DNA from 3 places in the Serratia sp. NPDC087055 genome. Region 2 is predicted to be linked to each of the others. Evidence: predicted binding sites of a transcription regulator. Region 2 holds the regulator's gene; each other region holds the start of a gene.
The links. The regulator Fur, encoded in region 2, represses iron uptake genes when iron is present. The targets are predictions, from matches to a motif close to ATAATAATGAGAACNACTATCAA.

Region 1 (2,206 bases), 2.4 Mb from region 2:
GGCGAAGAGTCTTGCACTATGCCGGCACCGGCAAACAGTCGCACCTGGTTGCCCTGCACCGTGCCGCAACGAATCGTGACCACCCACTCACCGTTACCTTCAGCATCACACCAGCCGACAATCCCGCCAAACAGGCCGCGATCAAAGGGTTCAAGTTGTTTAATCACCTGGTGTGCCAATGCCGTCGGCGTACCGCACAGCGCAGGCGTCGGGTGCAGCAGGCAGGCCAGCGAGAGCGCATTCTCCGCACGGCTGGCTGCCTCACCGTCGATCGGTGTGGACAGGTGCCACAGCGTGGTGGTGCTCAATAATTCTGGCGTGGTTGGGATATTCAGATAGCTGCAGCGTTCTGTCAGCACCTGCCGCATCCCTTCGGTGACAAACTGGTGCTCATAGCGATCTTTTTCTGATACCAACAGCTGTTGACTGATCTCGCGATCTCGCTGTGGATCGGCATGGCGTCGAGCGGATCCTGCCAATGGGTTAGAGAAAAATTGAGCGCCGGACTTACGTAGCAGAAGTTCTGGGCTAGCGCCCAGCAATGCCCCCTGATCCAGCGGTACGTGGAAGTGGAAACCATGCGGGTTCTGGGCGATGATACGCGCCATCAACGCCTGGCGGTCCACCGGCTCGCGCGTTTCAATCTCCAGCAGACGCGACAGGACCACTTTATCCAGCTGGTCGCCTTTGGTCGCCTCTACCGCATCCGCCACCATTTGCATGAAGGGTTGCTGGGCAGGCACTTCTCTTTGCCGGGTAATCTCCGGCAAAGCGTCCTGTGGGGATGTCACGCTGGCCAAAAAGGCATCGCGTTCAAACCATTGGGTGCGCTGGGGAATAAACAGCGCTGAGGGTTGATGAGTGTCAAAAGGGATCGCACCGCACAAAACCGGGTTCTTAACTCCCGCCAGTTTGGCCTCGGCAAACGCATGCTGCACCGCCTGTTGGAATTCGCCATTCAATTGGTCGCCATCCAGGGCCGGCAGCGTGATTTTGGCGAAGCAGCCTTGCGTGCTCAGGCTACGGAAAGGAGAGGTAAAGAAAAAGCCGGAAGTCGGCGACACACCTGCGACAGGCTGTTCGCTGCCCTTGCTTTGTGGCTTCTTCTGCCCGGTACCCTTTGCTGTCACACTCATCGGTTCTCCCTTTCGTATCATTAACAATAACCTGTATAATAATGATTATCATTTGTATTGAATCGCGTTAAATTACCCTCGTGAATATGCTATGTCAATAAATGTAAACAGTTCTTCCAATCATAATCATGATATAAAACCAGCAGCTTTAATTATATAAATGATAAGTATTACTATTTAACGTCTGAGGAATGCTTTATGAAGAAGAATCTGCTCATCAGCCTGGCGCTATTTGGCATGATGGCTATCGGTGCAGCCCATGCCGCAGACGCTGGCTGGCCGCGTAAAATTGAAACGTCACACGGCGTGGTGACGCTCGCACAGCCCCCTGCCCGTATCGTTTCCACCAGCGTTACCGTTACCGGCACCCTGTTGGCGATCGACGCGCCGGTGGTCGCCAGTGGTGCCACTACGCCCGGCAGCCGTCTGGCTGATTCACAGGGCTTCTTCCACCAGTGGAGCGCTATTGCGGCGCAACGCGGCGTTAAACGCCTGTACATTGGTGAACCCAACGCCGAGGCCATCGCCGGTGAAGCCCCGGACCTGATCATTATTTCGGCAACCGGTGCCGATTCCGCCCTGCGCTTGTACGATCAACTCTCCGCCATTGCCCCGGTGTTGGTCGTCAATTACGACGACAAAAGCTGGCAGGCGTTGGCGACTCAATTGGGTCAGGCCACTGGGCATGAAGCCCAGGCACAAAAAGTCGTCAGTGATTTCGATGCCCGCGAGAAATCGCTGAAACAGCGTATGACCCTGCCGGAACAACCCGTCTCCGCCTTGGTATTCAGCGCCGACGGTAAGTCTGCCAATCTATGGACCGCTGAATCTTCCCAGGGCCAAATGCTCAAGCAGCTTGGTTTTACGCTGGCCGTCCCACCCGCCAAGCTGAACAACAGCCGCAGCATGGGAATGCGCAAAGACATTATTCAACTTAGTGGAGAGAACCTGGCGGAAGGCCTGAACGGCCAGACGCTGATGCTATTTGCCAACAACGACAGTGACGCGCAGCGGCTGATGGCGAATCCTTTCCTGGCTCATCTGCCGGCAGTGCAACACAAGCGGGTTTA
Region 2 (2,206 bases):
TTACCACTACTATTCGGTGCTTTCTCATGATCAGCGGCTTGATCGGGTAAACCAGCTTTTTGGGGAGTACCTGATTGCCGACAACCGGCGGCAGATAGCGGCAGGGAATTACTGGCGTTCTGCCCAGGGCGAGGGGGAGGCTGTGCCGCCTGAACCGCGGGGATCGTTGCATTTCATGGCGGGACGGCAGGTGGGTGAAGCGGATAAGACCCGCATGGCAAAGCTGATTTTTAGCACGAGCTACCTGGAATACTGTTCTGTTGGCAATCGTGCTGGGCTGGATCTGGTGTCTTTGCAGCAGGCGCAAAATATCGAGCCTTACCTGGATCTGATCACCGTGGCTTACGATCGGCGCGGAGAGTTTATCGGTTTTTTCAATGCGGCGACCGTCAGTGAACTGTATGCCATAGACGCGGACTACCTTTATCGCGATGAAATGAAACCTCTTGATGAGGCTTACGACAGCTTTGTGCAAAGCCACTGTGTCGCTGACGATTATTTTGTCTGTAGCTTGGCGATTGAGAGCCAATTTCGGGGGCTGGGGTATTTTAACCAAATGTTTGCCTTGATTCAGCTACAGGCGGATCAACGCCAGGCGAAAAACATTGCGCTGTGCGTCTGGCAAAGTAGTGATGCCTGCAAAATGTATTTGAACAAGGGGTTCCGTATTCGTGGTGTGTTCGACCAAGCCAAGGCAATGTTTTTTGATCGGCTGCTCTTTCTTGAATATGCATTGTAACGAGTTTACTCATCCGCGTGTCGGCGGGGGAGTTGACGTTGAAGTGGGTGTAAGTGGGAAGTGAGAAGTACCGTGGAGAAGTGCCGCTGCAATTGTTGTCATTTAGCTATGATCTTTCCCCGGGCCTGTCCGGGGATTTTTTTATCTATTTGCTTCAGGCATAAAAAAACCGCCGTTAAGGCGGTTCTCAATGCCGGTTAAGGGCATTATTTTTTGTCGTGCAGAGTGTCGTCTTCGCGGCAGTCACCCGTTTCACAGTGGCCGTACAGGTACAGGCTGTGGTTGGTGAGCTTGATGCCGTGTTGTTTGGCGATATCACGCTGACGCACTTCGATAGATTCATCGCTGAATTCGATCACTTTGCCACAATCCAGGCAAATCAGGTGGTCGTGATGATGTTGCTGAGTCAGTTCGAACACGGACTTGCCGCCTTCGAAGTTGTGACGAGTCACAATGCCTGCATCATCAAATTGGTTCAGTACGCGGTAAACCGTAGCCAGGCCAATTTCTTCGCCCATATCTATCAGTTTTTTGTACAGATCTTCCGCACTGACGTGATGGCATTCCGGATTTTGCAGTACTTCCAGGATTTTGAGTCGCGGAAGCGTGACTTTTAAGCCGGCCTTCTTCAATGCGGTGTTGTTGTCAGTCATGCGGATTCAGTCCTGTTACTATGCTAATCAAGTTGAGGCGTTCTCGCCTGTGGCATCGGTCGGCACAAAGTGTTAATTGCGTCTCATTATAGAACCGGTTGGCCTAAATAGAAACCGCCGGTTGTTAACAAAGATATAATTGCACTATTGCATGTTGCACACGCAACGTCTTGATGGATGGGATAAACCGATATCTCAGTCTACCTTGACGATGTGAGAAGTTACAAATATGTATCTTCTATTGCAGTAATCCGTACTGCCGATGACGGCCCTGCCGGCAACACTATGCACTTTGCAGGGCTTTTGTTCAACCTTTGGCGTTACCCGACGATCTCGGCCAGGCTCAACTCTTCGACGATTTGTTTTACCCAACCTTCGACACGTTCATTGGTCAGTTCTGGCTGGCGATCTTCGTCAATGGCGAGACCGATGAAGTGGCTGTCACTTGCCAGGCCTTTCGACGCTTCGAAGTGGTAACCTTTGGTTGGCCAGTGGCCTACAATGGCGGCGCCACGTGGTTCAATGATGTCGCGGATAGTCCCCATCGCATCACAGAAATATTCTGCATAGTCTTCTTGGTCGCCACAGCCAAACAGCGCAACCAGTTTGCCGTTGAAGTCGATCTCTTCCAGCGTTGGGAAGAAGTCATCCCAGTCACACTGGGCTTCGCCGTAGTACCATGTCGGGATACCGAGCAACAGAATATCGAAACCTTCCAGGTCTTCTTTACTGCTTTTGGCGATGTCGTGAATTTCGCAAACATCGTCGCCAAACTGTTGCTTAAGAATTTTCTGGATCATCTTGGCAATGTTTT
Region 3 (2,206 bases), 1.4 Mb from region 2:
GAGATTAATAGCGATCAGCCCCAGATCAATCGCCAGATGGCACCACAATACATAGGCCAACACGGCAATCATCGTACTGAACAGCGAAAACGTCATCGCCAGCCACAGCAGGATTGGCATGGGGAAAATCACCGCGCCGGGGCCGCCAATCACGACGCTGCAGATACAGGCCATCGTCAGCAGGATTAACACGGCGACCTTTGTGCAGATGTTGTACCACTGACTGCGCAAGGTCACTGCCTGCGTAATGCTGCGCAAATACCCTTTCCAGTCTGCCGGTAAAGCCAGAATAAACGGCATTAACGTAATGTAATTGGTGAACTCAGAAGACAACCACAGCGCCAATGAAGGCAGATATTGACGACCGAACAGCAACACTGAAGCCCCTGCACCCAGTAACCCCGTTGCGGTCGCACTCGCCAGGCAGATAGCAAACAGATAAATACTGGACGAGGTACGTTCCAGGGCACGAATTTGCGGCGGCAAAAGCATAAACAGATAATATCCGACCGCCACACCCGCCATATTGGCCCCATTGAGCAATAGGGCTTTGCCCAGCGTACTGCCGGTGAGTAAATCGGCTGCCAAATAACCCAGCATGGCCATCGCCCACCCCACAGGGCTGGCGAGTTTAGGGTAACGCACCAGAACGGCCAGCAACACGGCATTGGTCGGCCAAAATGTCGCCAAAAGGCCGGTAGGTCGGCTTTCAATGCCAAAGATACAGGTTGCAAACACCAGCAAAAGAACGATCACTGCATGCTGTAATTTTGTCGCGCCAGATAACTCGGTGGTGTGCATCTTGCTTCCAGAGGCTTGCGAAGAATACGGATAAAATCTAGCCTGCATAATGGCAACGGATAGCCCGTCTGCCATGCCTGACGGTGCACGTAAAACGCGCAGCCAGACTCATATTATTGCCACTTTTAGCGGGGTTGGCACCAGTTAATTAACGCTTTAAAAATACTATTATGTATCAATCTGTAGCGTTATGTAGTGGCCGAATTCCCATGCTCCCTCGCCTGTGGCGCGTCGTGTTAAACGAGGCCAGATTGCGCTTCACCACAGCGCCAAAGCCTAGCACGCGGTTTTGGCTGCAAAGCTCCAGGATCGCGTTTCCCCCAATCAGACAAACATTCACTATTCAAATCGTGTATATGCAAATTATAATAAAAATGATAATCGTTATTATTTATTAATTTGATATGGAATTGTATGCACCAGGTAGAAAGTCATCGTCTGAATAAAACAAAAAAATGTCAGGTTTTTCGTTCAATTCCCCTGCTTGTCAGCGTCTTACCGGCACTGCCTGTTGCCGCCGCCCAGGCAGAGGACGAGTCGCTCACCGTCACAACCAGCTCCTTGCCGGCAGCGGGCTACAGCACGGATAGCGCGTCCACCGCCAGCAAAACCAACACCCCACTCAGCGAAGTGCCGCAATCTGTCAGCGTTGTCACACCTGACGTCATTAACGACTTCCAGGTCAAAAGCGTCAACGATGCCATGAAATTCGTCAGTGGCGTGACACAGGGTAATACGCTGGGCGGCACTGAAGACGGGTTTGTCAAACGTGGTTTTGGTGTTAACTCGGACGGTTCAGTATTCATCGACGGCGTTCGTAGTAATCAGGGCTTGAGCATGGACGCCACCACTGACCGCGTTGAGGTGCTTAAAGGCTCGGCGTCGTTGCTGTATGGCATTCTCAGCCCTGGCGGCATCATTAACCTCATCAGTAAAAAACCGCAATACGACTGGAACACCCGCCTCAGCGGTGCCACTAACAGTTTTGGTGGCGGCAGCGGCACGGTCGACGTCACCGGACCACTCGGCAACGGTTTTGCTTTTCGTTTTATTGCCGAGCGTCAACACGAAGATTACTGGCGCAATTTTGGCACCGATGAGCATACGCTGATTGCACCGTCACTCAGTTGGTTTGGCGATAAAGCGTCATTCAACATTGCCTACAGCGAATACAAATACGATATTCCTTATGACCGCGGCACGGCCTTTATCAATGGCAAGCCTGTCGATATTCCTTATAACCGCCGGCTGGACGATTATGCCAACCACGCGTGGGGCAAAAACAAACGCCTCAACGCACATTATGACTACGCACTGGACAGCACCTGGACCACCCGTTTCAACTATGCCTGGATGCAACGTCGCTACGACAGCAACGAAGTGCGTGCCACGGCGATCGACACCG

Region 1: ACI2J2_RS00305 (isochorismate synthase) is a predicted target of Fur. The motif match lies at 1,172-1,194, and genes of this name have one in related genera.
Region 3: ACI2J2_RS05235 (TonB-dependent siderophore receptor) is a predicted target of Fur. The motif match lies at 1,170-1,192, and genes of this name have one in related genera.

What each region holds. Positions count from the first base shown of each region.
Region 1 is NZ_JBJDOG010000001.1:67,539-69,744, reverse strand. Features, by position in the region: gene ACI2J2_RS00305 (isochorismate synthase) at 1-1,136, opposite strand, end outside; gene fepB (Fe2+-enterobactin ABC transporter substrate-binding protein) at 1,335-2,206, shown strand, end outside.
Region 2 is NZ_JBJDOG010000001.1:2,508,854-2,511,059, reverse strand. Features, by position in the region: gene ACI2J2_RS11935 (glycosyltransferase) at 1-739, shown strand, start outside; gene fur (ferric iron uptake transcriptional regulator) at 946-1,392, opposite strand; gene fldA (flavodoxin FldA) at 1,713-2,206, opposite strand, start outside.
Region 3 is NZ_JBJDOG010000001.1:1,097,946-1,100,151, reverse strand. Features, by position in the region: gene ACI2J2_RS05240 (diguanylate cyclase) at 1-801, opposite strand, end outside; gene ACI2J2_RS05235 (TonB-dependent siderophore receptor) at 1,216-2,206, shown strand, end outside.